Regions from separate parts of the Streptomyces sp. NPDC091289 genome, predicted to be linked through region 1. Evidence: riboswitches for the same ligand, from Rfam matches in the RefSeq annotation. Region 1 holds a riboswitch; each other region holds the start of a gene.
What was found. A riboswitch is a leader RNA that binds a small molecule or an ion and turns the genes downstream of it on or off. The one in region 1 is predicted to bind cobalamin.
Positions count from the first base shown of each region.

Region 1 (7,779 bases):
CGCACATCGGCCACCCCGTGGTGGATCTCGTACCCCTCCACCGGCTCGCCCAGCGCCGAACCGACCGGCCGCGCCAGCGTCTTGGCCCGGTCGAAGCGAATCCGCACCGGCAGCAGCCCCAGCCCGTCGACCAGACCCGCCCGCGACTCCACCTCGTCCTCGATCCGCTCGCCGAGCACCTGGAACCCGCCGCAGATGCCGAGCACCGGCCGGCCCTCCGCCGCCCGCCGTACCAGCGCGTCCGCGAGGCCCCGTTCGCGCAGCCAGGCCAGCGCCTTCACCGTGCCGCGCGTCCCGGGCACGATCACCAGGTCCGCGTCGGCCAGCTCGTCGGCCCGGTCCACGAATCGCACGACGACGCCCGGTTCGGCGGCCAGCGCGTCCACATCCGTGAAGTTGGACATCAACGGCACCGCGCAGACCGCGACCCGCAGCACGTCCTCCCCGTGGGGCGGCGCCACGACCGACTCCCGTACCGCGCCCCGCATCGACACCCGCAGGCCGTCCTCCTCGTCGATGCCGAGCCCGTGGGTGAACGGCAGCACTCCGTACGTCCGCCGCCCGGTCAGCCCGTACAGCATGTCCAGGCCCGGCTCCAGCAGCGAGACGTCGCCCCGGAACTTGTTCACCAGATAGCCCGCGACCAGCGCCTGGTCCTCCGCGCTCAGCAGCGCCGTCGTGCCGAAGAACGAGGCGAAGACCCCGCCCCGGTCGATGTCCCCGACCACCAGCACAGGGAATTTCGCGGCCCGCGCGATCCCCATGTTCACGATGTCGGTGCGCCGCAGGTTGATCTCGGCGGGCGACCCGGCCCCCTCGCAGATCACCGCGTCATAGCTCGCCCGCAGCTGCTCCAGGCAGTCCGTGACCGTCCCGAGCAACGCCTCCTGCCGCCCGCCGTGGTAGCCCCGGGCGCTCATCTCGCCCACCGGCTTGCCCATCAGGACGACCTGGCTGGACCGGTCGCTGCCGGGCTTCAGCAGGACCGGGTTCATCAGGGCCGTCGGCTCCACCCGGGCGGCCTGCGCCTGCATCGCCTGGGCGCGCCCGATCTCCGCGCCCTCCCGGGTCACGAAGGAGTTCAGGGACATGTTCTGCGCCTTGAACGGCGCGACCTTCACGCCCCGGCGCACCAGCCACCGGCAGATGCCCGCCGTGACGACGCTCTTGCCCGCGTCCGATGTGGTTCCCGCGACCAGCAGTCCACCGCTCATGCCCGTCCCCGCTTCTGCCCTGTCTGTCCTGCTGACGACCGTCCCGCGAGCACGTGCCCCGCGACCAGCCGCCCCGCCACGCACACCCCAAGGGCCAGCGTGCTCACCCGGCGCGACAGCCGTACCGCGCGTTCGATGTCCGCGCCCCGCACCTCCCGCCCGGACTCGCCGTTCAGGACCGGCCGGTGTTCGACGCGCCCCGCGTACGCCAGCGTCCCGCCCAGCCGTACGCCGAGCGCCCCCGCGAACGCGGCCTCCACCGGCCCGGCGTTCGGGCTCGGGTGGCGTCCCGCGTCGGCCTTCCAGGCGCGTACGGCGTCCGACGGCCGCCCGCCGCCCGCGACGGCCAGCGCGGCCGTCAGCCGGGCCCCGGGCCACCCCGCGAGGTCGTCCAGGCGGGCCGAGGCCCAGCCGTAACGGCGGTGGCGGGGCGACTTGTGACCGACCATCGCGTCGAGCGTGTTCACGGCCCGGAACCCGACGAGCCCCGGCACCCCGCCGATCGCCCCCCACACGAGCGCGCCGACGACGGCGTCCGAGGTGTTCTCCGCGACCGACTCCACCACGGCGCGGGCGATCTGCGGCCCGTCCAGGGAGTGCGGATCGCGCCCGCACAGATGCGGCAGCCGCTCCCGGGCCACCTCCAGGTCCCCGGCGGCCAGCGCGCCGCCGATGGCACGGGCCTCCCGGCCCAGCGACGTACCCCCGACGACGGACCAGGCGGTGGCGGCGGTCAGCGCGACGGCGAGCGCGGGGCGGTCCCGTACGGCGCGGGCGGCCAGCGCGGCCGCCCCCACGGCGCCGCCGGCGCAGACGAGGGTGTGCAGCGCGCCCCGGCCCCGGTCGTCACGCCACAGCAGGGACTCCACCCGCGCGGCGGCGCGGCCGAAACCGGCGACGGGGTGGCCGCGCCGGGGGTCACCGAGCAGGGCGTCGGCGATCAGCCCGGCCGTGGCGCCGTACGCGAAGACGCGGTCGGCACGCACGGCTCAGGCCGCCGTGGGCAGAGGCGTTCCGGCACGAAGAGGTACGGGACGAGGCACAGGATGCGGCGCACGGCGGCCGGGCATGGCTTATGTCCTCACTCAGGGTCCGCGCCCTGGTTCGACGTGACCGGCGACAAGAGTCTCCTGGCTTCCCGGATCCGCAGTTCCCCCGGCCTTCCAGCCCTCGTTGAGAGGGCCGTGACATCCGGTGTGGGGGAGTGCTCCCCGGTGACAGTGGCGGGACCGCGCCGGATTCTCACCGGCTTCCTCTTCTGTCGCCGTAAATGGCTCCGGCAGTCCACCACGCTGCGAGAACGGCAGTCAACTTGCTGTTGACCTGCGGAGCTCCAGTGTGCGCAGACGCACATCGGGCCGGACACACGAGGTGTGTCCGGCCCGAGGAAGTGCGGTGGAACGGGGTCAGGCGACGATCAGATAGATCCCGTACGAGACCGCCGCCACGCACAGCGCGAAGCAGGCGTACGCGCCGGTGCGCGCCAGCGCGACCGATCCGCCGGCGGCGCTGCTTCCGGCCGTGGCCGACTGCTTGGAGAGGGCGACGATGCCCAGGGTGAAGAGGCCGACCAGCGCGACGGTGACCACAAGGCTGACACCGAAGACGGAGGCGAGAGCTGCCCAGTCGATTTTCATGCGGATCTGTCCTTACACCGTGGCCGGCGGCCGGGCCGGGTCGTCGGGCGCCGTGGCCGGGGCCGGGATGGTGGTCATGAGGTCGGAGGTCGGGCCGCCGACGGGCGGCGGCTGGACCGCGGCGATGGCGGTGGTGACGACGCCCTGGGGCTCGTCGTCGCCGGTGGCCGTGTCGTTGACGTTGGTGTGGTCGACCGGCTGGCGGCGCGAGGCCAGCCAGATCGCGAAGGAGCCGCCGACGAGCAGGATCGCGGTGACGGTGATGCCCCAGGTGCCCTGCTTGGTCAGGAACTCGGCGCCCGCGCCGACCAGACCCGCGGCCGGCAGCGTCAGACCCCAGGCGATGAACATCCGGGTGGCGGTGGACCAGCGGACCACGCCGCCCTTGCGGCCGAGGCCCGCGCCCATCACGGCCCCGGAGCAGGACTGCGTGGTGGAGAGCGAGAAGCCGAGGTGCGAGGAGGCCAGGATGACGGTCGCCGCACTGGTCTGGGCGGCGAAGCCCTGCGGCGGCTTGAGCTCGGTCAGGCCGCTGCCCATGGTGCGGATGATGCGCCAGCCGCCGAGGTAGGTGCCGAGCGCGATGGCCACACCGGCGGAGACGATGACCCACAGCGGCGGGTTGGAGCCGGGGGCGAGGACGCCGCCGGTGACCAGGGCCAGGGTGATGATGCCCATCGTCTTCTGGGCGTCGTTGGTGCCGTGGGCGAGCGAGACGAGACCGGCGGAGGCGATCTGTCCGGCCCGGTAGCCCTTGGCCGTCGACTTCAGCTGGTTCGGGTCGGTGACGTTCCGGTTGATCCGGTACGTCAGCCGCGTGGCCAGCATCGCGGCGAGGCCGGCCACCAGCGGGGCGGCGATCGCCGGGAGCAGCACCTTGGTGACGACGGTGCCGCCGTTGATCGAGGACCAGCCGGCCGACATGACCGCGGCGCCGATCAGACCGCCGAACAGGGCGTGGGAGGAGCTGGAGGGCAGGCCGACCAGCCAGGTCAGGAGATTCCACAGGATGGCGCCGACGAGCGCCGCGAAGATGACCTCGGTTCTGAGGCCGTCCTCGTTGACAATCCCGCCGGAGATCGTCTTGGCGACCTCCACCGACAGGAACGCGCCGATCAGGTTGAGAACGGCGGACATCGCCACCGCTGTCTTGGGCTTCAGGGCGCCGGTCGAGATGGTGGTAGCCATCGCGTTGGCGGTGTCGTGGAAACCGTTCGTGAAATCGAACACGAGAGCTGTCACGACCACAATCGCAAGCAGCAGCGTGATGTGTTCCATTTACCCAGGCAATCGTTCGACGTCAGTGGCTCGTGGACCGTAGGCAACCTGAGTGAACGGAAGATGAACTGGGCAGGGCGCTGTGGTGACCCCAAGCGGAGTGGGTCGCTTCCGCTTGTGTGCGGGAGTGGTTGCGGGATGCCCGTGGGGCGCGGCGTGGACTGCCCTTTGCCGCCCGTTGGCGAACATTTTGAGCGGTCGTTCGGAGCCCGGAAGAGATCCCCGTCACTCCCCATGTGACGTTCCGGTTGCGCGCGTTCGCGCCTACGCTCGCCCCATGAGCGAGCAGCACCCGGAATCTGTCCGAGAGACCTGGCGGAACGTCGTCGCGACGGCCCGCCGCAGCGCGGCGGACGGCCTGGTCGTCGGCACCTCGGGCAATGTGTCGGCCCGCGTCGGCGACCTGGTCCTGGTGACGCCCAGCGGGGTGCCCTACGACCGGCTCGGACCCCAGGACGCGGTCGGCGTCGACCTGGAAGGACGCCAGGTCCTCGGGAACCTCGGGCCGACCAGCGAACTCCCCCTCCACCTGGCGGTCTACCGTGCCACCGACGCCGCCGCCGTGGTCCACACCCACGCCGTGCACGCCACCGCCGTCTCCACCCTCGTCACCGAGGTGCCGCTGGTCCACTACGCGGCCGCCATCCTCGGCGGCCCGGTCCGCACCGCCGCCTACGCCCGCTACGGCACCCCGGAACTGGCCGACGCCATGCTCGGGGCCCTGCGCGACCGCACCGGCTGCCTGCTCGCCAACCACGGCACCGTCACCTACGGCGACACCCTCGACCAGGCCTACGAGCGCACCGCCCAACTGGAGTGGCTGTGCCGCCTCTGGCTCACCGCGAGCTCCGTGCCCGGCCGCACCCCGGCCCTGCTCGACGCGGCCCAGCTGGCCGAGGTGACCGAAGCGCTCAAGGGGTACGGCCAGCCCGGCTGACAGGCGCCCCCGAGCCCCCCCAAGCCCCCCGAGCCCTCCTGAGCTCCCCGAGCCCCCCCCGCGCCTGTGGCCGACGGAGGCCGCGCCCGCCCGGACGGCCCCCGTCCGCCGACAGCCCGGCTCCTGCTCGGACGGCCCCCGTCCGCTGGCAGCCCGCCTCCCGCCCCACGACACTGAAGCGGTGCGCCCGGTAACCGCGACGGCAACGGCCGTCACCACGATCCTCGGCGTCGGTGCGGCAGCGGTCGCGGCCGGCCGGTACGCCAGCGACGTCGCCCTCAAGGCGGCGCCCGGACGTCCCCTCCCCGCCGACCGCCGACTCACCGTGCACGCCGCGGCGTCCGGGCGGGTCACCCTGACCCGCTCCTTCTCGGCGCTCCGGCCCGGCACCTACGGACTGGCCGGACCCGGGGTCCACGCGGTCGTCGGACCCGTCGTCGACGGGGCCTCCCAGGCCGCCGACACCGTCGTCCGGAGGCTGGAGAGCGTCGGCCAGGGCATCCTCGAACCCGGCGCGAAGGTGCGGCTCACCCCCGCGCTGTACGGCGGCGACCCGGGCAGCGACCTCGGCCTGGACCACCAGGAGGTCGAGATCCCCGGCGAGCTGGGAACCCTGCCCGCCTGGTACGTCCCCGGCGCGCGCGACACCTGGGTCATCACCGTGCACGGCCTCGGCACCACCCGGGCCCACCCCATGAACCTGATGGGGTTCCTGCACCGACAGCGCTTCCCCGTGCTCGACCTCGCCCTCCGGGGCGACCCCGGAGCCCCGCGCCCCGCCGACGGCCTCGGCCACTTCGGCGCCTCCGAGTGGCGCGACCTCGACGCCGCCCTCCGCCACGCCCTGCGCCACGGCGCGCGGAACGTGATCCTCCACGGCTGGTCCACCGGCGCCACCGCGGCCCTGTACGCCGCGGTCGAGTCCCCGCTCCGCGACCGCATCAGCGGCCTCGTCCTCGACTCCCCGGTACTGGACTGGCCGGTCACCCTGCGCGCCCTGGCCGCCGCCCGCGGCGTCCCGGCCGCCCTGCTGCCGCTCGCCGTCCGGGCCGCCCAGGGCCGCACCGGGATGAGCACCGCCCCGGTGCTGGAGACCTCCGCACCGGCCTCCCTGCGCACCCCGACCCTGATCCTGCATGGCCCGGACGACACGATCGCCCCCTGGGCGGCCTCCCGTGAGCTCGCCGCCCGCCGCGCGGATCTGGTCAGCCTCCACGCCGTACCGCAGGCTCCGCATGCGTCGATGTGGAACGCCGACCCGGCCCGCTACGAAGAGACCCTGCGACGCTTCCTCACGCCCCTGATGTGAGCCGATGGGGTGAACTCTCCCCCTTGCCGTCGCACCGGGGGAACCTTTCACGTACCGGTGAAACGCCTTCCGTTTGGGCTTTCGGGCCGTCAGGGGCAAGACTGCTCCCGTGACGTCCCGTACTCCGCGCGACTCCAGGCTGCGACTTGTCCGCCCGCGACCCCTTGCCACCGCCCGCAAGGCCGTGACCACCCGGCGCACCAGGCCGGCTCCCCGGCCCCCCGAGGGCACCCCGCCCCGCACGGAACTGGCGCGCCAGGCCAGGGCGGTGCTCGCCGACGCCGTACGCATCGCCCACTGGGCCGCCGGCACCCCGGGGCCGGGCACCACCGCCCCGCTCGCGGCCCACGCCCTCGAACGGGCGGCCACCGCTCTGGAGCTCTCCCCGGCGCAGGTCCGCGCGGGCTGGGACCGGGCCCGGCTGGCCGGACTCATCGAGCTGCACGGCGACACCGCCCGCCCCGGCTGGCGGCTGCGCGCCTGGGACCGGGACGACTCCGCCGTGCTGCGCGGCTGGGTGGCGCTCTTCGACGCCTGGTCGCTCGTCCACGCCGCGCCCGAGGGCATCGAGGCGGGCGCGGTCGCCGAAGCCGTCGAGGCCGTGCCCCAGGTGCTCTCCCTCCTCCAGCTCTCCGCGGGCCCCGTCACCGTCCCCGCCCTGCTGGACCTCCTCGGCCAGCGCGTCGCCGAACTCCAGGAGGAGCGCTGCGAAGTGCCCCTGGGCCCCGGCAGAACAGCGCCCGCCGCCGCACCCGACCGGAGCGACGACCTCAACGCCCTGCTGCTCGACTGGGCCCTGGAGGGCCTCGCCGCCGTCGGGGCGCTGACCCTCGGCAAAGGGCACGCCACCCTCACCCCGCTCGGCAACTGGGCGGTCTGGGTCAAGCTGGAACAGATCTGCGTCGCCGCCCAGAGCCCGGCCGGGAACATCGAGCAGTCCGCCGCCGACATGCTCCTCGGCTGCGCCCGGCTCACCCCGGGACCGGCCCGCGACGAATACCGTGCCTGGCTCGCCGCCCGCACCGTCGGCAGCGCCGTCGCCGAACTGCTGGCCGTCGCCCGGGGCGAGGACGCGCTGCTGCGCGGACTGGCCTTCGAGGCGCTGAGGGTCGTCGGCGCCCCCGCCGAACCCGAGGTCCGCGCCGTGCTCGCCGAACCCTCGCTGCGGCCCTACGCCCTGCTCTGGCTCGCCGAGTACGAGGGCAACGACCCGGACGACGCCCAGGACGTCCTCAGCCGCGAGGAATCCACCTGGCTCTGGGTCGACACCGCGGCCGCCGTCGCCGACCACGGCGAGACCGGGCTCCTGGTCCGCCACCTCGACTCCGCCGTCCAGGGCACCGTCCCGGCCCTGCTCGACGAGGTCAGGGCCGTCGGCCACCCGCGCACCGTCCAGGTCCTGGT
Region 1 is NZ_JBIVUT010000008.1:7,139-14,917, forward strand. It holds gene ACIQPT_RS12140 (cobyric acid synthase) at 1-1,214, opposite strand, end outside; gene ACIQPT_RS12145 (cobalamin biosynthesis protein) at 1,211-2,200, opposite strand; cobalamin riboswitch at 2,338-2,472, opposite strand; gene ACIQPT_RS12150 (hypothetical protein) at 2,621-2,851, opposite strand; gene ACIQPT_RS12155 (anion permease) at 2,864-4,129, opposite strand; gene ACIQPT_RS12160 (class II aldolase/adducin family protein) at 4,407-5,066, shown strand; gene ACIQPT_RS12165 (alpha/beta hydrolase family protein) at 5,248-6,375, shown strand; gene ACIQPT_RS12170 (hypothetical protein) at 6,560-7,779, shown strand, end outside.

Region 2 (7,779 bases), on a different contig from region 1:
CCACCAGCCGGCCGATCATGTGCTGCTCACCCGGCGACAGCTTGGCGAGGTCGGAGACGTCCGAGTGGAGGTCGACCTCCTCCACGGTCCAGGTGTTCTTGATCGCGTCCCGGTAGCGCTCGTAGAAGTCCGGGTAGCGCATGGGGCGCAGGGTCAGCTCGAAGCCCGGGTCGAGCAGGTTCTTGTTGTCGTCGGTGCTCATTACTGGCAGGCCTCGCAGGACTCGGGGTTTTCGAGGGAGCAGGCGATGGCGTCCGCGTCGGGAGCCGAAGCCTGCTGTACGGGAATGGGGGCGGCGGCGGCCGTCTGACCGGACGCGGCACGGGCGATCCGGGTCGCCGGGCGCGAACGCAGGTAGTACGTCGTCTTCAGCCCCTGCTTCCAGGCGTACGCGTACATCGAGGAGAGCTTGCCGATCGTCGGCGTCTCCAGGAACAGGTTGAGCGACTGGCTCTGGTCGAGGAACGGCGTACGGGCCGCCGCCATGTCGATCAGGCCGCGCTGCGGGATCTCCCACGCGGTGCGGTACAGCGCCCGCACGTCGTCGGGGATCCAGGCGAAGCCCTGCACGGAGCCGCTGGCCTCGCGCAGCGCCTCACGGGTGCGGGCGTCCCACACGCCGAGCTTCTTCAGCTCGTCCACCAGGTAGGCGTTGACCTGGAGGAACTCACCGCTGAGCGTCTCGCGCTTGAACAGGTTGGAGACCTGCGGCTCGATGCACTCGTACACCCCGGCGATCGAGGCGATCGTGGCGGTCGGCGCGATGGCCAGCAGCAGCGAGTTGCGCATGCCGGTCTTCGCGACCCGGGCGCGCAGGGCGTCCCAGCGCTCCGGCCAGTTCAGCTCGGTGTCGTAGTGGTCGGGGTGCAGCACACCGCGCGCGGCACGCGTCTCGGACCAGGCGGGCAGCGGACCGGAGCGCTCCGCGAGGTCGCAGGACGCCTCGTACGCGGCGAGCATGATCCGCTCGGAGATCTTCGTGGAGAGCGCGCGGGCCTGCGGCGAGTCGAAGGGCAGACGCAGCTGGAAGAAGACGTCCTGGAGGCCCATCGCACCCAGGCCCACCGGTCGCCAGCGGGAGTTGGAGCGCCCGGCCTGCTCGGTCGGGTAGAAGTTGATGTCGACGACCCGGTCCAGGAAGGTCACGGCGGTACGGACGGTGGCGTCCAGGCGCTCCCAGTCGATCGAGCCGTTCGCGACGAACGCGCCCAGGTTGACCGAGCCCAGGTTGCAGACGGCCGTCTCGCCGTCGTCGGTGACCTCAAGGATCTCCGTGCACAGGTTCGAGGAGTGCACGACCCGGCCCGGCTCGGCCGTCTGGTTCGCGGTCCGGTTGGAGGCGTCCTTGAACGTCATCCAGCCCTGACCGGTCTGCGCGAGGGTCCGCATCATCCGGCCGTACAGCTCACGCGCCGGAATCGTCCTGCGGGCCAGGCCCTTGGCCTCGGCCGCGCGGTAGGCGGCGTCGAACGCGTCGCCCCACAGGTCCACCAGCTCGGGCACCTCGGCGGGCGAGAACAGCGACCAGTCGGTGTCCGCGTCGACCCGGCGCATGAACTCGTCCGGGATCCAGTGCGCCAGGTTCAGGTTGTGCGTACGCCGCTGGTCCTCACCGGTGTTGTCGCGGAGCTCCAGGAACTCCTCGATGTCCGCGTGCCAGGTCTCCAGGTAGACCGCGGCCGCGCCCTTGCGCCGGCCGCCCTGGTTCACCGCCGCGACGGAGGCGTCCAGCGTCTTGAGGAACGGCACGATGCCGTTGGAGTGCCCGTTGGTGCCCCGGATCAGCGAACCCCGGGCGCGGATGCGGGAGTAGGAGAGGCCGATACCGCCCGCGTGCTTCGAGAGGCGTGCCACCTGGTGGTAGCGGTCGTAGATCGAGTCCAGCTCGTCCTTCGGCGAGTCCAGCAGATAGCAGGAGGACATCTGCGGGTGCCGGGTGCCGGAGTTGAAGAGGGTGGGGGAGGAGGGGAGGTAGTCCAGCCGGCTCATCAGCCCGTAGAGCGCGGCGACCTCGTCCAGCGCCCGCACCGACTCGTCCTCGGCGAGGCCGGCGGCCACGCGCAGCATGAAGTGCTGCGGGGTCTCGATGACCTGGCGGGTGATCGGGTGGCGCAGGAGGTAACGGCTGTGCAGCGTACGGAGACCGAAGTAGCCGAAGCGGTCGTCGGCGCCGTCCGCCAGCGTCCGCTCGACGAGCTCGTCCAGCGCCGTGGAGTGCAGCTCCACGAACGCGGCGGTGCGGTCGGCGATCAGGCCCTCGCGGTGTCCGACGGCGACCGAGGCGGAGAAGGACGTCGCGCCCTGCCCCGCGGCCTCGTCCGCGATCGTGCGGGTCAGCAGCCGGGCGGCGAGCCGGGAGTACGCCGGGTCCTCGGAGATCAGCCCCGCGGCGGCCTCGGTGGCCAGCGAGCGCAGCTCGGCCTCGTCGGAACGGGCGTTGCGCCCGCGCAGCGCGGCGGCCGCGACCCGGCCGGGGTCGGTGTCGGGCAGATCGACGGTGAGGTCGGTCAGGGTCCGCAGCAAGGCGGTCCCGGGTCCGTCGTTCGGGGCTTTACCGGCCGTGGTGGACGCTGCGGACTCGGCGGATTCGGTGGCTGAAACCGGATCGGCGGGCGCGATGGTCACTGGGCTTTCCCTCGCTCGGCAGGGGGCCGGCGGAAGGCGGGGAAGCCGGGCAGCGCGAAACCCCGGGCAGGGCAGCACAGCTGACGGCGTCCACCGGCCTATCCGCGAGGCCCGGACGTCTGGCGTCCGGTTCGGTCGAGCCGGACGCGCTGTCGACAGGTCTTCGGACTTCAGGTGTGCAAAAGCACACTGATCACACCGTTGCGGGACAGTTCCGGATTCGCACCGGATTCCCCTGCGACGACAGCGAGGTCGAGCATACATGTGGGGGCCGCCAGATGCTGCGGCCCCCACATGTTGTGTCGCGACGATTTAATACGCCCCTCAGGAGACCGCCCCCAGCTCCAGCCGGAAGGTCATGAGGCGCAGGCCCGGCACCGGTTCCCAGTCCCGTTCGGGGGTCCGCACAAAGCCGAGCCGACGGTAGATCCTATGGGCCGAGAGCATGGCCGGCTGCGTCGACAGCACCAGTCCCCGGACGCCTTCGGTGGACCGGGCGCGCTCGACGCACGCCCGCACGAGGGCCTCTCCCACGCCCCGGCCGCGCCCCGCGCGGGCCACGGCCAGCATCCGGAATTCGGCCTCGTCCGGACCGGCGATGTCGCGCCACGGAGTGCCGGGAGCGGCATATGTCACACCCCCGAGCACCGTCCCGTCCGTGTCGAGTGCGACCAGCACCTCGGCCTCGGCCGCCCGCTGTTGGACCGCCCGCAGTTTGAGCAGATACGGGTCCTGCGGGCCGTCCAGCAGATCGTCGCCGAGATACGCCTCGGCGATGATCTCGCCGAGCACGGCGTACTCGCCGGGCTCCGCCACCCTGATCGTCAGATCCATCAGCCACTCGCTCCCACGTCGTTGTTCGGGGCGCCGTCGCCCACCGGCGGCAGGTCGCCGCGCTCGACCGGCTGCCGCCCGGAGGCCTCCCCGGCCGGCGGCAGCACCCGGTCCAGCTCGTGGTCGTCGGCGCGGTGGGCGAGCAGCGAGGCCGACCGCAGCGTCGCCCGGTCCACGTCCCGGAGCGTCCCGCTCACCGTGACCACGAGTCCCGCCTGCTCCCGGGCGTACGCGTGGCCCGACTCCGTGGCGCGGTACCACTGTTCGCCCTGCCGCTCGCAGGTCACCAGGGGCTCCTGGCCGCCCTCGGGCGCGGGATTCTCCGTACAGTCGGCCACGGCGGGCGGGCGGCGCTCCACCGACAGCCGGATCTGCCCGCCCTCGGGCGTGGTGTAGACGCTGCCGAACCCGTCGTCGCCGATCACCCCGACCGACTGGTGGGCCAGCGTGTACCCCGGGACCTCGGTCACCCACACATGCTCCGTGAGGGTCTGCGCGGCCCGTGCCCGCGCCTCCAGCTCCGCCCGGTCGGGCGCCGGAGCGGTCGAGCCGCTCCGCCCCGCCGCCTCCGAGCCGGGCGCCCGCTCGGTGCCGCAGCCCGTCGCCGCCGCCAGGGCCAACGCCAGCGTCATGGTCAGGAGTACGGGCCGGAGCCGGGGCCGCCGGGAGCGCGATGTCATGGGCACATCCTTTCGTACGGTGGAGGCTCCGCGCACCGGGAAATCGAACGGCGGCGGGCGGCGGACGAGCCCGTACGAGGCACGAGAAGGGGCCGCCGCGCCCCGGGAAGGGGTGCGGCGGCCCCGGCCCGGCCGGTGGCGCTCAGCAGCAGCGGAAGCCCTCGCGCGGATCCGCCTCGCGGGCGTCCGTACGGCTGCGTTCGAAGGCGCGGCGGGTCATCACCGGCGCGTCCGGATCGTGGGTCCTCGCGTGCGCCACATAGCGGTCGTACGCCGACTCGCCGGTCAGCTCACGGACGTACCAGCGGATCCGTCCCGCCACCCGCCGTACGTCCGCGACGGTCATGACGGGCTCCCCGTTCCCGCGGCCTCCTTGCGGACGCCGCCCTCGGGGCCGACGCCGGCGGCGATCAGTTCGGCCTTCTCCTCCTTGGTCGCGATGAGCGAGGCCGGGGCGACGAGCTTGGACTCGACGTACGGCGCCTCGTGGAGCTTCACGCTCTCCGGGTCGCGGATGGCCTTGTAGCAGACCCGCCCGGCGTCGATGAGCACCACGATGATGAGGAGCGCGAAGAGCGCGCACAGCACCCCGTCGACGGTGGAGTTGGTGACGACGGTCTGCATCTCGTCCATGTTCTTGGCGGGCGGCAGCACCTCGCCCGCGTCGATGCCCGCCTGGTACTTGTCGCGCTGGGTGAAGAAGCCGACCTTCACGTCCGGCGAGAAGATCTTCTGCCAGCTCGCGGTGAGGGTGACCGCCACGTCCCAGGCGAGCGGGACCGCGGTGACCCACGCCCACTTCAGCCGGCCGGACTTGACGAGCAGGGTGGTGCAGACGGCCAGCGCGACGGCCGCCAGCAGCTGGTTGGCGATGCCGAAGAGCGGGAAGAGCTGGTTGATGCCGCCCAGCGGGTCGTGCACGCCGACCCAGAGGAAGTAGCCCCAGCCGCCGACCACGACGGCGCTGGCGAACCAGACGCCCGGCTTCCAGCTGATCTCGCGGAACGGCTTGTAGGCGTTGCCCAGCATGTCCTGGAGCATGAAGCGCCCGACCCGGGTGCCGGCGTCCACGGTGGTGAGGATGAAGAGCGCCTCGAACATGATGGCGAAGTGGTACCAGAACGCCTTCATGGCCGTTCCACCGATCACCGCGGAGAAGATCTCCGACATGCCGAGCGCGAACGTCGGCGCGCCGCCGGTCCGGGAGAGGAGGCTCGTCTCCTCCACGTCCTTGGCGGCCTGGGCCAGGGCGTCCGGGGTGATGGTGAAGCCGAAGTTGGCCACGGCCTGGGAGGCGGACTGGACGCTGTCGCCGATCACGCCGACCGGCGCGTTGATGGCGAAGTACAGGCCCGGGTCGATGATGCAGGCCGCGATCATCGCCATGATCGCCACGAACGACTCGACCAGCATGGCGCCGTAGCCGATCACCCGGATCTGCGTCTCCTTCTGGACCATCTTCGGCGTGGTGCCGGAGGAGACCAGGGAGTGGAAGCCGGAGAGCGCGCCGCAGGCGATGGTGATGAAGACGAACGGGAACATCGAGCCGGCGAAGACCGGGCCCGAGCCGCTGGAGGCGAAGTCGGTGACCGCGGGCATCTTCAGGGTCGGCAGGGAGACGACCACGCCCAGGGCCAGCAGCCCGATCGTGCCGACCTTCATGAAGGTGGAGAGGTAGTCGCGCGGGGCCAGCAGCAGCCACACGGGGAGCACGGAGGCGAGGAACCCGTACACGATCATCCAGATGACCAGCGTGCCCGGCTCCAGCGTGAAGAAGTCCGCCCACGAGGATTCGGCGACCCAGCCGCCCGAGACGATCGCGAGGAGCAGCAGCGCGACGCCTATGAGGGAGACCTCGCTGACCTTGCCGGGCCGCAGGGTGCGCAGATAGACGCCCATGAAGAGGGCGATCGGGATCGTCATGCCGATGGAGAAGACGCCCCACGGCGAGTGGGCGAGCGCGTTCACGATGACCAGCGCGAGGACCGCGAGCAGGATGATCATGATGATGAAGACCGCGACCAGGGCGGCGATCCCGCCGACCGGGCCGATCTCGTCGCGCGCCATCTGGCCGAGCGAACGGCCGTTGCGGCGGGTGGAGAAGAAGAGCGTCACCATGTCCTGGACGGCGCCGGCGAAGATGACGCCGACGACGAGCCAGATCGTGCCCGGCAGGTAGCCCATCTGCGCGGCGAGCACGGGACCGACCAGCGGGCCCGCTCCCGCGATGGCGGCGAAGTGGTGGCCGAACAGGACCCGGCGGTCGGTGGGATGGAAGTCGACGCCGTTGTCCAGCCGTTCGGCGGGGGTCGCGCGGTTCTTGTCGACCTTCAGGACCCGGTTGGCGATGAACCGGGAGTAGAAGCGGTACGCGATGGCGTACGAGCCGAGGGCGGCTGCCAGCATCCAGGCGGCGGAGACCTCCTCACCCCGTGAGAGCGCGAGGGTGGCCCAGCCGGCGGCGCCGGCCAGGGCCACCAGGCTCCAGACGACTATGGACTTCGGGGTCGGCGCTCGCCGCCCCGGTGCTGGTGGAACCGGTGGTGCTGATGTGGGCGATTCCGGCATATCGATCCGTCCCCTCGCGCGATCTCTGTCGTAACGTGCGCGAAATCTAGGTGGTGCGGCCGCTCTCCGGAACCCCTGTCCGCATACCGGTCGCGCATCGCCGATGTCTCCACCGAAGTTCCGCAGTAACGACACGGACGGGAAGGGGGATCGGTTCACGCGATCCGTTCCTGCCCCGGGATGACCGAAAACAGGCGGTGGCCCGGGGAGCGGATCCCCGGGCCACCGCCTGTGCGCGTGCTGCCGACTCTCAGTCCGTCGGACGCTTCAGACGGGCCACGAACTTGTAGCGGTCGCCCCGGTAGACCGAGCGCACCCACTCCACCGGTTCGCCCTGGCCGTCCACCGAATGACGGGACAGCATGAGCATCGGCAGGCCCACGTCGGTGCCCAGCAGACCCGCCTCGCGCGGGGTGGCGAGCGAGGTCTCGATGGTCTCCTCCGCCTCGGCGAGGCGGACGTCGTACACCTCGGCGAGCGCGGTGTAGAGCGAGGTGTACTTCACCAGCGAACGGCGCAGCGCCGGGAAGCGTTTGGCCGAAAGATGGGTGGTCTCGATCGCCATCGGCTCCCCGCTGGCGAGCCGCAGCCGCTCGATGCGCAGCACCCGGCCGCCCGTCGAGATGTCCAGCAGACCGGCGAGCGTGTCGTCCGCCGTGACATAGCCGATGTCGAGGAGCTGGGACGTCGGTTCCAGCCCCTGGGCGCGCATGTCCTCGGTGTACGAGGTGAGTTGGAGCGCCTGGGAGACCTTCGGCTTGGCGACGAAGGTCCCCTTGCCCTGGATGCGCTCCAGCCGGCCCTCGACGACCAGCTCCTGGAGCGCCTGGCGCACGGTGGTGCGCGAGGTGTCGAACTCGGCCGCCAGAGTGCGCTCGGGCGGTACCGGGGTGCCGGGCGGCAGGGTGTCCGTCATGTCGAGGAGATGACGCTTGAGCCGGTAGTACTTCGGTACGCGCGCCGTGCGCGTACCGGTACCGGTCTCGCTCCCCGTACTGCCCCCGTCGGCACCCATGGCCCGCCTTCCCGACTGCTGCGTTGCTGCCGTCACCGGCTCCTCCGTCTGTCGCGG
Region 2 is NZ_JBIVUT010000026.1:19,583-27,361, reverse strand. It holds gene ACIQPT_RS30000 (ribonucleotide-diphosphate reductase subunit beta) at 1-202, opposite strand, end outside; gene ACIQPT_RS29995 (ribonucleoside-diphosphate reductase subunit alpha) at 202-2,625, opposite strand; cobalamin riboswitch at 2,762-2,897, opposite strand; gene ACIQPT_RS29990 (GNAT family N-acetyltransferase) at 2,950-3,459, opposite strand; gene ACIQPT_RS29985 (hypothetical protein) at 3,459-4,139, opposite strand; gene ACIQPT_RS29980 (YbdD/YjiX family protein) at 4,282-4,485, opposite strand; gene ACIQPT_RS29975 (carbon starvation CstA family protein) at 4,482-6,707, opposite strand; gene ACIQPT_RS29970 (GntR family transcriptional regulator) at 6,958-7,722, opposite strand.
Region 2: it holds a riboswitch for cobalamin, as region 1 does, so the genes downstream of both, ACIQPT_RS29995 (ribonucleoside-diphosphate reductase subunit alpha) here and ACIQPT_RS12145 (cobalamin biosynthesis protein) in region 1, are expected to answer to the same signal.

Region 3 (7,779 bases), on a different contig from region 1:
CGAGGTGAGCGCCGAGCCGCTGCTCACCCCGTGGAACACGGGCCTCTACCGGCTGTTCGGTCCCGGACATCCGCCCGAGGGGAGCGCGCCGCTGACCCGGCAGACGCTGAAGAGCGCCTTCGAGCTGGCGCCGGGAGCCTCGTTCCGCTCGCATCGGCGCGCGCTGCTGACCGGGCGTTCCTGGTCGGGCGGGGCGCCCGTGCGGGCCGTGGAGGTCAGCACCGACGGCGGTCGGCACTGGCGGGCGGCCCGGCTGCACGACGCGCCACGGGCCGGGAGCTGGGTGCGCTGGTCGGCGGACTGGGTGCCGGCACGGAAGGGCGCGACGGAGCTGCTGGCGCGGGCCACGGACCGGTCGGGGCGCAGGCAGCCGAAGGCGACGGCGCACAACACCCAGGGCTATCTGTTCGACGCGGTGGTGCGGCATCCGGTGACGGTCAGCTGAGGTCCCGTGCCGGGCGGGCCCCGGCCAGTACGGCGGTGTGGACGGCGCGGGCGATCCGCGCGCCCCAGGGGGAGCGGGGTCCGGCGAAGGGTTCGCCGCCGTCGGGCCCCGGTTCGGGGGCGGCGACGCACACGGCGTCCGTGGGGGTGCCCGAGCAGTCGAGGCCGGCGTCCAGGAGGGCCTGGACCTTGGCCTCGGTGGCGGTGGCGACGGCGTTGACGAGGGCGGCGTCGGAGAGCGCCACGGGCAGCGTGACGACGATGTTGACCGTGCCCGGCCGGAACGGGGACGCCTCGGCGTCCTCGGGGGCCGCCGCCCAGCCCCGTACCCCGAGGCCCGCCGTGACGGTCGCCGTGACACCGCCGTCGTGGCCGGTCGTGTACGCGGCGACGTCGGCCGCGGTCAGCAGCCCGGCGCCCGGGCCGGTGAGCCCCTCCGCGACGGCGATCTCGGCGAGGTGGCGGTCCGGGTCGAGGCGCGGGTAACCACCGGGGACCTGGGCGTTGAGGATCCAGGCCCGGGGGCCGATGCCGCCGCCGAGAACGGCGCTGCTGCAGACCCGGACGCCGGGCCCCAGCCGCCAGACGAGGTGGTGGAGGTGGTGCCCGTCCTCGTGCCGGTCGCGCAGTTCGCCGCGTTGCGCGGGCAGCCGGAGGCGTACGGAAGAGATGGCGCACCCCTGGTGGCTCGGCGGATCGGCGGTGGTCCGTCGTGCGGCCGCCACGGTCCGCCGATCATATGCGGGCCCGGCGCGGGAGCCGCACCCTCACCCGATTGGCCTAACGCCTGCCAGGACGGCCCGGCACCGCCGCACGGGGCCGGGGCCCCGCACCGGGCCCCCGGGGGCCGCGATCGGGGCGGGCGGGCGGTTGCAGCGGCCATGGGGGTGAGGCGCGATGGAATCCGGACGCGCCACCTCCGGTGGAGCCAACCACAGGGCGTGCCCGAGAGGAGGAATCGGTTATGGGAGCCGCTGACGGTTTCACGGATTCCGGAGAACTCGACGGTCTGACCGTGTACGACAACGACGGCGAGAAGGTCGGCAGTGTGGGCCGGGTGTACGTCGACGACGACACCGGCAAGCCCGACTGGGTCACGGTCAAGACCGGCCTGTTCGGCATGAAGGAGAGCTTCGTCCCGCTCGCCGGAGCCCGTCGAGTGGGCTCCGACCTGCACGTCGCCCATCCGAAGGACAGCGTCAAGGACGCCCCCCGGGTGGACGCGGACGCGCACCTCTCCGTGGCCGAGGAGGAGGAGCTGTACCGGCACTACGGCCTGACCAAGAAGTCCGGCAACCTCGGTGACAACCGGTCGGCCGGCATGGACGCGCCGACCACCGCCGGGACCGGGGCGATGGGCGCGGCCGGTGCCGCGGGCGCCGCGGGCGCGGCCGGTGGGACCGGAACGGCCCCCGGGGCCAAGGCGACCGGGAAGGCGACCACGGCCGGGACGAGCGCCGGGATGGCCGGCGCGGGAACGACAGGAGCTGCGGGCATGGCAGGAGCAGGCAGCGGTACGGGCAGGCACCGCGACACGGACGCCTCCACCACGGCACGCCCGCTGGCGGGCGCCGGAGCGGGCACGTCCCGGGCGGCCGACATGAGCGGCAAGGAGGAGATGATCCGCTCCGAGGAGCAGCTGCACGTCGGCAAGGAGGAGTACGAGAGCGGCACGGCGCGGCTGCACAAGTACGTGGTGACCGAGGAGGTCACCCGGACCGTGCCCGTGTCCCACGAAGAGGTACGGGTGGTCCGCGAACCGCTCCAGCCCGGTGAGAAGACCACCGGGACGACGGACTTCGGCGAGCAGGACGTCGAGGTCACGCTGCACGCGGAGCGCGCCACCGTACGCAAGGAGGCCGTGCCGGTGGAGCGGGTCCGGCTGGAGACCAACCGGGTCACCGAGCAGAAGGAAGTCTCCGCCGAGGTCCGCAAGGAGAAGATCGACTACGCGGACGGCAAGGACATGGGCACCGGCAAGGACGCCGGTGGCGAGTTCGGCCAGGGGCGACGCCGCTGACCTGAACCTCGCAGGTGGCCGACAGGCCGCTCCCACGTCCTCGGCCGCCGGGCGGGCTCGCACACGGAGTCCGCCCGGCGGACTGTCCGGCGCGGTTCGCCCCCTCTCAGCTGCGTGCCGAGGGGGGGCGCGCTCAGCGGCGCGGCAGGAACCGTACCGAGGGGCGTCCGTCGGGACCGTCCGGGGTGACGACCGCCCGGACCCCGTAGACGTCCTCGATGAGGTCCGCGGTGATGACCTCGGCCGGGGTGCCTCCGGCGACGACCCGGCCGGCCTTCATCACGGTGATCCGGTCGCAGAACATCGCGGCGAGGTTGAGGTCGTGCAGCGCGACGACGCTGGTGACGGGGAGTTCGGCGACCAGGGCGAGCAGGTCCAGCTGGTGCTGGATGTCGAGGTGGTTCGTCGGTTCGTCCAGGAGGAGTTCGCGGGGCCGCTGGGCCAGGGCCCGGGCGATCTGGACGCGTTGGCGTTCGCCGCCGGACAGGGTGTGCCAGGACTGCCCGGCGCGGTCCGTGAGCCCGGTGCGCCGCAGCGCCTCGGTGACGGCGTCCTCGTCGGTGCGGTCCGGGGCGGACCAGGCGCGCCGGTGCGGGATGCGGCCGAGGCGTACGACGTCCAGGACGCTGAGGTCGACCTGGGTAACCGCGTGCTGGTCGACGACGGCGATGCGGCGGGCGACGGTACGGCGGCCGAGACCGGCGAGGGGGTCTCCGTCCAGGGTGACGACGCCGGTGTCCGGGGCGAGGAGGCCCGCGAGGATCCGCAGCAGGGTGGACTTGCCGGAGCCGTTGGGGCCGAGGAGTCCGACGGTGGAGCCGGGCGGCGGGGCGATGGCCACACCGTCGAGGATGAGCCGCCCGCCCGCCTCCCGGCCGACGCGGTCGGCGCGCAGCCCCTCGGAACCGTTCACGGTGTGGCGCGTCATGACGTGCTCCGGGTGCGGTACAGGACGAGGACGAAGGCGGGGACGCCGATCAGCGCGGTGACGACGCCGACCGGCACCTCCTGCGGGTCGAGGGCGGTCCGGGCGAGGGTGTCGACCCAGACCAGGAAGATCGCCCCGGCGAGCGCGGTGACCGGGAGGAGCCGGCGGTGTCCGGAGCCGGTGAGGGCGCGGGCCGCGTGCGGCAGGACCAGGCCGACGAAGCCGATCGCCCCGGCCGCGCTGACCAGGGCTGCGGTCAGCAGGGCGGTGGTGCAGAGCAGCACGATCCGGGTGCGGGCGACGTTCACGCCGAGCGCGGCGGCGGCGTCCTGCCCGAAGGCGAAGGCGTCGAGCGTACGGGCGTGGGCCAGGCAGACCACCAGGCAGCCGGCGAGGACGGCGGAGCAGAGGGCGACCTCGGTCCAGCCGACGCCGCTGAGCGAGCCGAGGAGCCAGAACAGCACCCCGCGGGTCTGCTCGGCGTCGGCGGAGGTCATCACGACGAAGGAGGTCAGGGCGGAGAAGAGCTGCATCGCGGCGACGCCGGAGAGGACGACCCGGTCGGTGGAGCCGCCGAGGGTGTGGCTGAGCAGCAGCACCAGGGCGAACGAGCACAGCGCCCCGACGAACGCCCCGGCCGACAGCGACACCGCTCCCCCGCCGACCCCGAGGACGACCACCACGACCGCCCCGGTCGAGGCTCCGGAGGAGACGCCGAGGACGAAGGGGTCGGCGAGCGGGTTGCGCAGCAGGGACTGCATCACCGTGCCGCACACCGCGAGCCCCGCGCCGCACACGGCGGCGAGAAGGGTGCGGGGCATGCGGAGGTTCCAGATGATGCCGTCGCGGATCGGGCTGAGGTCACTGGCGCCGAACCCGAGGTGCGCGGCGACGGCGGACCAGACGTCGGGCACGGAGATCCGGGCGGGCCCGATGGTCACGGCGACCGCGACGGAGAGCAGCAGGAGCAGGACGCCGCCGGCCCAGAGCAGTGCCTGGACCGGCCCGCCGACCCGCCGTTCACCGGCGGACCGCTGCACCGTCGGGTTCCCTCCGCTCACCCCGCGAGCCCGAAGTCGCGCAGTCCGGCCGCGACGCGCTCCAGGCCCTCGACGGTCCGGATGGTGGGGTTCATGGCCTGGCCGCTGAGCAGCACGTAGCGGCGGTTCCTGACCGCGTCCATGGTCTTGGTGACCGGGTTGGACTCCAGGAACTCGATCTTCTTCTCGGCGCTCTCGGCGCTCTGCATGGTGCGGCTCAGGTCGCCGATGACCAGGACGTCGGGGTTGCGGTCGGCGACGGTCTCCCAGCTGATCTGGGGCCATTCGTCGTGGGTGTCGTCGAAGACGTTCTTCGCGCCGAGTTCCTTGGTGATGACGCCGGGGGCACCGCAGCAGCCCGCGAGGTAGGGGGCCTTGGAGTCGGAGAACCAGTAGAGGAGGGAGGCGTCCGAGGCGTCGATGCCGTCGGTGGCCCTGTCCACCCGTGCCCGGAGCTTCTTCACCAGCTTCTCACCGCGCTCGGGGACGCCGAACACCTGGGAGAGCTCACGGACTTCGGTGTAGACGCTGTCCATCGTGAGGGGCGCGGTACGGGCTCCGTCGCCGCCGCCGCTGTTGTCCTTGCCGGTGCAGTCGGCGGGCGAGATGTACGTGGGGACGCCGAGCTTCTCGAACTGTTCGCGGGGGGCGACGCCGCCCTTGGCGAGGGTGGAGGCGAAGGAGGCGGAGACGAAGTCGGGCTCCTTGTCGAGGACCTTCTCCGAGGAGGGCCGGTTCTCCGATATGCGCTCCACGCCCTTGTTGGCCTTCTCCAGGCCCTTCATCACCGGGTCGCTCCAGGTGGCGGTGCCCGCGAGCCGGTCGGCGAGGCCGAGCGAGAGGAGGATCTCGGTCGAGCCCTGGTCGACGGAGACGGCCCGCTGGGGCGGGGTCTTCACCGTGACGGTGCGTCCGCAGTTCTCGAGGGTGAGCGGAAACCCGTCGGCCTTGCCGCCCTCGGCGGCCGTGGTGCTCCCGTCGCCGCCGCAGGCGGTCAGCAGGAGGAGTCCCGCCGCGAGCAGGGCGGCGGTACGTATCGGGGCGGGGGTGGCCGTGGACAGCACGAAGGACCTCTGTTGTCTCTGGGCCCAGCCGCGGAGCCCGTCGTACGGTTCCCGTGCCCCGGTTCGGGGCGCGGATGCCAGCAGGTCTTCGGACTCGGGTTCGTCCGGGCGGGACGCCTTCCCGGAGCACCTGGGTGCTCCAGTGGCCGTGGCCCCGCCCGTCCCCCTCACCGCTGCGCGTCAGTTCCGGATTCGCACCGGATTCCCTGACCCCGTCGCTGGGGTTCGACTGGCCCCGGCAAGCTATCACGCGCCTTCCCGCAGATCAGACGCGGTGCGGCGGGTCACTGTGCGCGGGGCCGGTGCGGCGCGGGATCGTCCCGGCCGCACCGGCCCGGCGGATTCCGCCCGGGCTACGGAGCCTGGAGGGCGATCACCGCGTTGTGGCCGCCGAAGCCGAAGGAGTGGCTGACGGCCCGCCGTACGGGCACCTCGCGCGGGACCTTGGTGACGCAGTCGATGTCGAACCCGGGCTCGGGGGCGTCCAGGTTCGCGATCGGCGGGACCAGCCCGTGCTGGAGCGTGAGGATCGTCAGGCCCGCCTCGATGGCGCCGGCCGCCCCCATGCAGTGGCCCAGTACGCCCTTGGGGGCGGTGACGGGCGGCCGGTGCGGGTAGGCCCGGGCGATGAGGGCTGCCTCGGTGGCGTCGTTGAGGGGGGTCGACGTCCCGTGCGCGTTGACGTGGTCGACGTCCTCGGCGTGCCAGCCCGCGTCGCGCAGCGCGCCGTCGACGGCCGCCCGTGCGATGTCCCCGGAGGGGTGGGGGCTGGTGGGGTGGTGGGCGTCGGTGGTGGCGCCGGTGCCCGCGATCAGCGCCCGGGGCGAGGCTCCTCGGGCACGGGCGTCCTCGGCCCGCTCCAGGACCATGATGGCCGCGCCCTCGCCCATGACGATCCCGGCCCGGTCGGCGGCGAAGGGCCGGCAGAGGCGGGCGGGGTCGCCGTCCCGCAGCGCTGCCGCGCCGGAGCGGGCGAAGCCGGTCATGGCGACCGGGAACACGATCGACTCGGTGGCCCCGGCGATGGCGATGTCGCAGTGGCCCAGCGTCAGCATGTCCCGGGCCACCGACAGCGCGGTCACCCCGGACGAACAGGCCGTGCACGGGGCGAGGCTGGGTCCGGTGGCCTTCATCCGGATGGCGATCTCGGCCGCGGGCATGTTCGGGATGGTCAGCAGGATGCCCGAGGGCGAGGTGGCCTCGGGGCCGCGCCGCTCCAGGGCGACGGCCTGTTCGGTGAGTCCGGCGGATCCTCCGCTGCTGGTGCCGACCACGACGGCGACCCGGGGGCTGTCCCAGTGCGCGGGGTCGAGCCCGGCGTCGGCGACCGCCTCCCGGGCTGCCAGGACGGCGAACTTGACGTACCGGCCCATCCGGAACGCGGTCCGGCCGCCGACGGCGTCGTCGAGGTCGATGCCGGCGACCGTGCAGGCGAAGTCGACGGCGCAGCCCCGCAGTTCGGGGACGGTGCGGGCGGGCGACTCCCCGGCGCGGACTCCGTCCCAGGTGGTGTCGGTGGTGTGGCCGACCGGGGTGATCATCCCCAGGCCGGTGACGGCGATGGCGGGTCGCTTCATCGGGTGTTGCTCACCGGCACCGTGGCCTCGGCCGCCGCGCTGCCGACGGCCGCGTCGATGTACGCGGAGATGTCGGCCAGCGTGGCGTCCTTGTACAGCTTCTCCGAGTCGGCGTCGACGCCCAGGGTCTCCTTGATGATGACGGCGAACTCGGCGACCGCGAGGGAGTCCATCTCCAGGCTGTCCATCGTGGACTCCGGCAGGATCTCGGCGGCGGGCACCTTGAACGTTCCGGTCAGCACCTCGGTGATCTTGGGGTGGATGGTCTTCATGGCGATTCCTCTCATCGGCGTTTCACCGGCAGGTGGCCGGCTCGGGTTTTCCCGACGGCGGGTAGGTGAACGCAGCAACCCACCGCCCGAAGTAACTGGATGACGATCTTCCGGTTACGCCCTGGGGCGAACCGATTCGTCTGCGCTCACCTGCGGCTTCTCGAACCATCGGGAGAGGATCGAGGTGGTTCCCCAGTACGCCAGCAGGACCCCGCGGGTGCCGAGCGCGGCCACCTTCTCGCGCAGCGGACGCCTCCTGCTGCCGCAGACGGGCTGCCGGAACTCCGCCGCGCGGCCCCGGATTCCCGCCCTGCGGCCCCGGTGCCAGGGCCCCTCGGGGTCGTCGTAGACCTCCGCGTAACCGGGTCCGGCGATCGGCCAGTCCGACATCAGGCGCTCGGGGAGCGCGAAGGACCCGACCAGGGCGGGGGTGT
Region 3 is NZ_JBIVUT010000021.1:161,970-169,748, reverse strand. It holds gene ACIQPT_RS27215 (sulfite oxidase) at 1-445, shown strand, start outside; gene ACIQPT_RS27210 (adenosylcobinamide amidohydrolase) at 438-1,115, opposite strand; gene ACIQPT_RS27205 (PRC and DUF2382 domain-containing protein) at 1,409-2,464, shown strand; gene ACIQPT_RS27200 (ABC transporter ATP-binding protein) at 2,598-3,392, opposite strand; gene ACIQPT_RS27195 (FecCD family ABC transporter permease) at 3,389-4,432, opposite strand; gene ACIQPT_RS27190 (ABC transporter substrate-binding protein) at 4,450-5,496, opposite strand; cobalamin riboswitch at 5,558-5,745, opposite strand; gene ACIQPT_RS27185 (beta-ketoacyl-[acyl-carrier-protein] synthase family protein) at 5,850-7,073, opposite strand; gene ACIQPT_RS27180 (acyl carrier protein) at 7,070-7,345, opposite strand; gene ACIQPT_RS27175 (acyl-CoA dehydrogenase) at 7,460-7,779, opposite strand, start outside.
Region 3: it holds a riboswitch for cobalamin, as region 1 does, so the genes downstream of both, ACIQPT_RS27190 (ABC transporter substrate-binding protein) here and ACIQPT_RS12145 (cobalamin biosynthesis protein) in region 1, are expected to answer to the same signal.

Region 4 (7,779 bases), on a different contig from region 1:
CCTCGGCGGACCCGGACGCCCCGTGGCCCACCCTGGAGGAGATGATCGACAGCGGCCGACGGCTCGTGGTGTTCGCCGAGAAGGCCGACGGCCCCGCGCCCTGGTACCGCAACTTCTACCGGTACGGGATGGAGACCCCGTTCGCCTTCCGGAGCCCCTCCGAGATGACCTGCGGGCCGCACCGGGGCGGCACCGGGAAGCGGCTCTTCCTCCTCAACCACTTCATCACGAACGCGGGCGGCAGCCGCCTGGACGCCGGCCGCGTCAACGCCCGCGACTGGGTCCTGGAGAGGACCCGGGCCTGCGAGGCGGAGCGCGGCAGCCCGGTCACCTTCATCGCCGTCGACTACACGACGGTCGGCGACGCGCTCGGCGCGGTCAACGAACTCAACTCCCGCCGGGCGGACGCCCGCTGATGGCAGGTACCGGCCGACGTGCCCACCGTCCGAAACCCCTGAGGAACCGCGAGCCGAGCGTGAGAGGCTACGTTCCCAGCGGCTCCCACCGTGCGGACGGAGCCGGACCACTGCCGACAGATCGGGAATCAGCGCCCATGACCCCTCCGAGCGACCCCGCACCGCACGGTGCTCCCGCCGCCGTTCCCGCCCCCGGCGACGGGCACCGACAGCAGGGCGCGGGCCGTCTGCTGGCCGTGAGCGACCTGCACGCGGCGGTGACCGACAACCGGCCCCTCGTGGAGTCCCTGCACCCGGCGTCCGACGCGGACTGGCTGATCGTCGCGGGCGACGTGGCGGAGCAGCCCGAGGACATCCGGTGGGCGCTCGCACTGCTCGCGGAACGCTTCGCCCACGTGATCTGGACCCCCGGCAACCACGAGCTGTGGACCGTGAACAAGGACCCGGTCCAACTGCGGGGCCAGGCCCGCTACGACCACCTCGTCGCGCTGTGCCGGGACCTCGGGGTGACGACTCCGGAAGACCCCTTCCCGCTCTGGCCGGGCCCGGACGGCCCGGTGGCCATCGCGCCGCTCTTCCTCCTGTACGACTACACCTTCCGCGCCCCGGGAACGCACACGAAGGAGGAGTCGCTCGCCGTCGCGCACGAGTCCGGCATCGTCTGCAACGACGAATACCTCCTCCACCCGGACCCCTATCCCACCCGGGACGACTGGTGCCGCGCCCGGGTCGCCACCACCGAACGCCGGCTCGCGGAGCACGACCCCGGGATACCCCTCGTCCTCGCCGGGCACTGGCCGCTCGTCCGGGAGCCCACGTCGGTGATGTGGTACCCGGAGTTCGCCCAGTGGTGCGGCACCGAACTGACCGCCGACTGGCACCGCCGCTTCAACGTCACCGCCGTCGTCTACGGACACCTCCACATTCCCCGTACGACCTGGTACGACGGGGTGCGCTTCGAGGAGGTCTCCATCGGCTACCCCAGGGAGTGGCGGGAGCGGGGACACCCGCGCGGACTGCTGCGGCAGATCCTCCCGTACGAGGGCGAACCCGCCCCACCGGCCCGGACCGGCGCCGAACCGACCGCACAGCGGCGTACCCCCGGAGGCACCTCGTGATCGAGCGGCTGCTGCCCGCCGACGTGTCCTGCGCGGACACCCGCGCGGAGACCGTCCCGGACGGAAACCTCTTCCCGGAGGAGGAGGCGCTGGTCGCCAAGAGCGTGGCCAAACGCAGGAACGACTTCGCGACGGCCCGCGCCTGCGCCCGGCGCGCCATGGCCGGACTCGGCCTGCCGCCGGTGCCCGTGCTCCACGGCCACCGGGGAAGACCGCTGTGGCCCGAGGGAATCGTCGGCAGCCTGACCCACTGCGCCGGGTACCGGGCGGCGGCGCTGGCCCGTGCCAAGGAGGTGCTGTCACTGGGCATCGACGCGGAACCTCACGCCCCGCTCCCCACCGGCGTAAGGGAGTTGGTGACGCTGCCCGCCGAACGCGAGCGGATCGGTCCGCCCGCGCCGGAGGGCTCGGACGACATCCACTGGGACCGGGTGCTGTTCAGCGCCAAGGAGAGCGTCTTCAAGGCCTGGTATCCGGTCACCGGCCTCGAACTCGACTTCGCCGAGGCCGACCTGACGTTCCATCGGATCGACGGTCAGGACAGCCGGGACGGCAGTAGTCTTCCGGGCGGCGGTGACGGTCCTCGGGGCGGTGCCGCCGCCGACGGTGCCTTCGCCGCACGTCTGCTGCTCACCGACCCGGCGCTGCCGACGACGCTGCACGGGCTGTGGCGGATCGAGGACGGCATCGTCGCCACGGCCGTGCTGATCCGGCCCGACTGGCGGGACAGCGAGGTGCCGTGACGTTCAGTCGGCCGGGGGAGCGGTCAGGGGGCGGCCCAGTCCCACGTTCCACCGGCCCGACCGCCCGCTGAGTTCGGTCAGCGTCAGCGGGGCGACGTCCAGCCGCCAGAACGCCTCCGGCGGCAGCCGCAGACCATGGACGACCGCCGCCCGGACGACGGCGGCCTCGGCCACCGCCAGGAAACCGGTGCCGGGTGCGTCCGGTCCACCGAGGGAGTCCAGCCACCGGCCGACCCTCCCGACCAGGTCGCACAGCGACTCGCCGCCGTGCGGAGCCGCCGAGGGGTCGCCGAGCCAGGCGGCCACCCGCTCGGGCTCGGCGGCCGCCACCTCGTCGAGGCGGCGGCCGGCCCAGCGCGCCAGGTCCCAGCCGGCCGGGGCCGGTTCGGCCCGGGCCGTCAGACCGAGCGCTTCGGTGGTCTCACGGCACCGCTCGGACGGGCCGCTCAGCACGAGCCCGGCCGCCGGCACCGCGCCGGCCGCTGCCCGCGCACGCTCCCGGCCGGACCGGTCCAGGGGGGCGTCGCCGTCGAAGCGGGCCTCCCGGAGCGCCGCGTTCATCGCCGGTGAGATCAACATCACCCGTACTGTCATGTCCCTGCCCTCACTCCTTCACCATGGGCCCCAAAGGCCTGCCGTCCCAAGGGATCCGTGCTCGGCGGCCCCGCAGATTGGACCATGGCGGCACCTGCGTACAGGCGGTATGGTCACGTCGACCATGACGAGGGTGTGACGGAAGTCCGGTGAGAATCCGGCACGGTCGCGCCACTGTGAACCCGCATCCGTGCGGGGAAGTCAGACCCGGCACCTTCGTCCGAGGCACCACGACAGGGACGCGTGTTCCCACAGGAGGTACTGCGATGGCACAGTCCGCCGTTCCCGCAACCGGGACATCCGCGATCGCTCCGATCTCGGCGAAGGCCATTGCCCCGTGGGCGGTCTTCTTCGGCATTCTCATGCTCGTCCTGCTCTACTTCGTCGGCGCCGAACAGGGCGCCACCGCGCTCATCTCGGGCGAAGGCGTCCACGAGTGGGTTCACGACGGCCGTCACCTGCTCGGCTTCCCCTGCCACTGAGGCACCTGAGGAACCAGGGAATCAGCGGACACGGGAAGCAAGAGAAAACAGGAAACCATCGTGAACTCCATATCTGTCAGAGCTCTGCTCGTGCGCGGCATGCTCGCGGGCCTGATCGCGGGTGCGCTCGCGCTCGCCGTCGCCTACTTCCTCGGTGAGTCCCAGGTGGACGCGGCCATCGCCCTCGAAGAGGCCCACAGCCATGACCACGGAGGCGGCGAGGAACTGGTCAGCCGCACCATGCAGGCGACCGGCGGACTCGCCACCGGCGTCCTGGTCTTCGGCGTCGCCGTGGGCGGAATCGCCGCCCTCGTGTTCTGCTACGCGCTGGGCCGCATCGGGAACTTCGGCCCCCGGGCCACGGCGGCGCTGATCGCGGGTGCCGCCCTGCTCACGGTCTACGTCGTGCCGTTCCTGAAGTACCCGGCGAACCCGCCTGCCGTCGGCAACCCCGACACCATCGGCAAGCGCACCGCCCTGTTCTTCCTGATGGTCGCCCTCAGCGTGCTGCTGGCCGTCGCCGCCGTCATCATCGGCAGGCGGCTCGCTCCTCGCCTGGGCAACTGGAACGCGACCATCGCGGCCGTCGCCGGCTTCGTTCTGCTGATCGGTCTCGCCTACGCCTTCCTGCCCTCCTTCGACGAGGTGGGCAAGGACTTCCCGGCCGGCCTGCTGTGGGAGTTCCGGCTCTCGACGCTCGCGGTCCAGGCGACGTTGTGGAGCGTCTTCGGCATCGTCTTCGGCTACCTCACCGAACGGCTCCTGACGCCCGCCGTCCCTGCGGCGACGCCCCGCACCGCGAGTGCGGTGAACTGAACGGGCCGTGCGTACGGACGCGCGTGCGTGAGGCACACGACAGAACCCGCCGGACACGCCCCGGCGGGTTCTGTCGTGTGCGGGCAGGGCGAAGGAGGGGTAGGGGTAGCAATGTTCATTAGCAGCGTTACGCCTTCGGGGTAGCGCTGCTAACGTCATGGTGTTAGCGTTGATCCCATCGGGTTTCACGGGACCGCCGCGACCCCAGTCGCCAGGAGCACTGCCATGACCGAACGGACCATGACCGAACAGTTCGCATCCGACGCCCCGCGCCGGGTGGCCGTGGTCACCGGGGGATCCCGGGGCATCGGCCGCGAGAGCGCCGAGCGGCTCGCCGCCGACGGGTTCGCGGTCGTCGTGAACTACGCGGGCAACCGGACCGAGGCGGAGGCCGCCGTCGCCGCCATCACCGCCGCGGGCGGTGAGGCCCTCGCCCATCAGGCGGACGTGGCCGACGAGGTCGCCGTCGCGGCGCTCTTCGACGCCGCAGAGGCGGCGTTCGGAGGCGTCGACGTGGTGGTGCACGCGGCGGGCGTCATGGCGCTCGCGCCGCTGGCCGAGCTCGAACTCGACACGCTCGACCGGATGCACCGCACCAACATCCGGGGCACGTTCGTCGTCGACCAGCAGGCCGCCCGGCGGCTGCGCGCGGGCGGGGCCATCATCAACTTCTCCAGTTCGGTGCTGTCGCTGTCCCTGCCCGGCTACACCGCGTACGCCGCGACCAAGGGCGCCGTCGAGGCGATGACCCTGATCCTCGCCCGCGAGCTGCACGGCCGGGACATCACCGTCAACGCCGTGGCGCCCGGGCCGACCGCCACCGCACTGTTCCTGGACGGCAAGGACGAGGAGACCATCGCGCGGATGGCCGCCCAGCCGCCGCTGGGGCGGCTGGGGACCCCGCAGGACATAGCCGAGGTGGTCTCCTTCCTCGCCGGCCCGGCCCGCTGGGTCAACGGCCAGGTGCTGCGGGCCAACGGCGGCATCGTCTGAGCGCCGCCGTGCCGCTTGATAGCGTCCGTCCGGTGAGTACGAGTACCCGGACACGCATCCTGGAAGTGGCCGCCGCCCTGGTCAGGGAATCGCCCGACGGCGACATCTCCACGCGCGCCGTGTGCGACGCGGCGAAGGTCGGCGCGCCGGCCCTCTACCGCCACTTCGGCGACAAGGAAGGCCTGCTGTCGGCCGTCGTCGACCACGGCTTCGAGCAGTACCTGGCGACGAAGCGGGACCGCGGCGAGACGACGGACGCCGTGGAGGACCTGCGTCGGGGGTGGGACAGTCATGTCGCCTTCGCCCTCGACAACCGCAACCTCTACCGCCTCATGAACTCACCGGCGATGCGCACGCCGCCCGCCGCGGCGCTGGAGTCCCACCGGATCCTGACGGGGGACCTCGAACGGGCCGCGGCCCAGGGCCGGATACGCGTCGCGCCCGAGTTGGCCGCCCAGATGATCATGTCGGCCAATGTGGGGGTGTCGCTGATGCTCGTGTCCCGCCCGGCGACGTTCGACGACATCGAGGTGTCCCACCGGGTGCGCGACGCCCTGTACGCGACGGTGCTCACGCCCGACGTGTCGCCGAGCACCCCGCCGGACGCCGAAGTCCCCACGGCGGCGGCCCGGTTGAGCGCCCTGCTGCGGCAGGAGCACGGGGCGGGTCTGAGTACTGCCGAGGCGGCGCTGATGAAGGAGTGGCTCGACCGGGTGGCGAACGCCCGCCCGGACACCTGATCCGGAGCACCGAGCCGGACCGCGGGGGTCGTGGGAGTGGTGGTCATCAGGGCGCGGGGGAGGGCGCATCGTGATCGCGCAGGCCGTCCTCGGTGCGGCGCGCCGCGTTCCCGACGATCTGTTCGAGGTCCTTCTGTACGTCGGGTTCCGTGCTGCCGTGCGGTGCGTACGCGGACACCGTGAGCACGAGGTCGCCGTTCCACAGGAGGAGGGTGCGGCCGGGGCGGCCCTGGTCGTCGGCCGGTATCGCGTAGGCGGCGTCGTGGACCTTCTCGGGCCCCCGCCCGTGGGCACGGTCGAGATTCTCCTTGAGGCGGTACGCGTGGCGGGCGGGCTCGGTGTCCTCGTACACGGAGGCGGTGGTGCTGAGCTTCCAGAATGTGCCGTCCGGGGCCTTCAGGTCCGCGAGGCAGCCGGTCCGGCGGTAGAGCGGCCGCGCACCGTTCTCGCCGATGTCCTCCCGGGCGTCGGGGGAGGCGGAGTCGGTGGAGCTGCCGAGAGCGAAGCCCTCGGCGGGCGCCGCGCCCGCGAGGAGGTCGCACGGGGTGCCGGTCCAACTGTGGGCCCCCGGCGGGCGGGCGGTCAGCTTCGCCGTTTCCCCGTTCCTCCCGTCGCCGTCACCGTTCCCGCCGCCGGAGCAGCCGACCGAGGCCGCCACCGCCAGTCCGATGAGCGCGGCCGACCGCGCCCGGCGTAATGCGGCACTCCTGGATCCCTGCATCTCCCCACCCCTTCGTCCTGGAGATCACATTGTCCGATGCCCGTACCGGCGGGTAAAGGAGACCGGGCCCGCACCGATGGGTGCGGGCCCGGCAGGTGGAGCGGGGCGACGGCTCAGGAGTGGGTGGCTCCGGGGCCGAAGTCGCCGGTGAGGGCGGCCGCCATCCGCAGGTGCGGCGCCGCGTCGGCGGTCCGCCCCTGGCGCTCCAGCGTCCGGCCCAGCATGAGGCGGGCGTAGCTCTCCACCGGGTCGAGCTCCAGAACGGTCCGCAGCTCCTCCTCGGCCTTGCCCAGTCGGGCGGAGTGGTAGTAGGAGCGGGCCAGCAGCAGCCGGGGCGCGACCTGCTCCGGCACCTCCTCGACGAGTCCGCCCAGGATCCGCGCGGCCGTCAGGTACTCCTTGGCCTCGAAGAACATCTGCGCCCGGTCCCACCGGTCGGCGGCGGTGCCGAACTCGTAGTAGGTCTCGGTCTCGCTCACGTGTCCTCCTTCGTGTGGTGCGGCCCGTCTCCGGACCGCCCCGCCGTACGTTCAGCCATGACAACACCGCACAATGGTTGAACATTCCACTAAAATTCTGGCGTGGGACCCGGTGCTCCACGCCCCTACGGGAATAGGTTGAGCGCCATGAGCAATCTCGATCGCCAGGCGACGCCCTCCGTCTGCGGAGGGCGCGGCTTCGTCGTCGCCGAGCCCGTCCGTGAGCTCCTCGCCCCCCGCCACGTCCAGCTCGGCGAGGGCACCGAGGTCCGCCGGCTGCTGCCCAACCTCGGCCGGCGCATGGTCGGCGCCTGGGCCTTCGTCGACCACTACGGACCCGACGACATCGCCGACGAGCCCGGGATGCAGGTCCCGCCCCACCCGCACATGGGACTCCAGACCGTCAGCTGGCTCCATGACGGGGAGGTCCTCCACCGGGACAGCCTCGGCAGCCTCCAGACGGTACGCCCCCGCGAGCTGGGCCTGATGACCTCGGGCCGTGCCATCAGCCACTCCGAGGAGAGCCCGAAGGAGCACGCCCGGCTGCTGCACGGGGCGCAGCTCTGGGTGGCGCTCCCGGATGCGCACCGCAACGTCGAGCCGCACTTCCAGCACCACAGGGACCTGCCCGTCGTCACCGCCCCCGGCCTCGCCGCCACCGTCATCCTGGGCGAACT
Region 4 is NZ_JBIVUT010000001.1:286,203-293,981, reverse strand. It holds gene ACIQPT_RS01200 (hypothetical protein) at 1-416, shown strand, start outside; gene ACIQPT_RS01195 (metallophosphoesterase family protein) at 554-1,534, shown strand; gene ACIQPT_RS01190 (4'-phosphopantetheinyl transferase) at 1,531-2,277, shown strand; gene ACIQPT_RS01185 (histidine phosphatase family protein) at 2,281-2,871, opposite strand; adenosylcobalamin (AdoCbl) riboswitch at 2,998-3,092, shown strand; gene ACIQPT_RS01180 (CbtB-domain containing protein) at 3,138-3,353, shown strand; gene ACIQPT_RS01175 (CbtA family protein) at 3,414-4,169, shown strand; gene ACIQPT_RS01170 (SDR family oxidoreductase) at 4,410-5,162, shown strand; gene ACIQPT_RS01165 (TetR/AcrR family transcriptional regulator) at 5,195-5,902, shown strand; gene ACIQPT_RS01160 (hypothetical protein) at 5,949-6,623, opposite strand; gene ACIQPT_RS01155 (tetratricopeptide repeat protein) at 6,737-7,102, opposite strand; gene ACIQPT_RS01150 (pirin family protein) at 7,250-7,779, shown strand, end outside.
Region 4: it holds a riboswitch for cobalamin, as region 1 does, so the genes downstream of both, ACIQPT_RS01180 (CbtB-domain containing protein) here and ACIQPT_RS12145 (cobalamin biosynthesis protein) in region 1, are expected to answer to the same signal.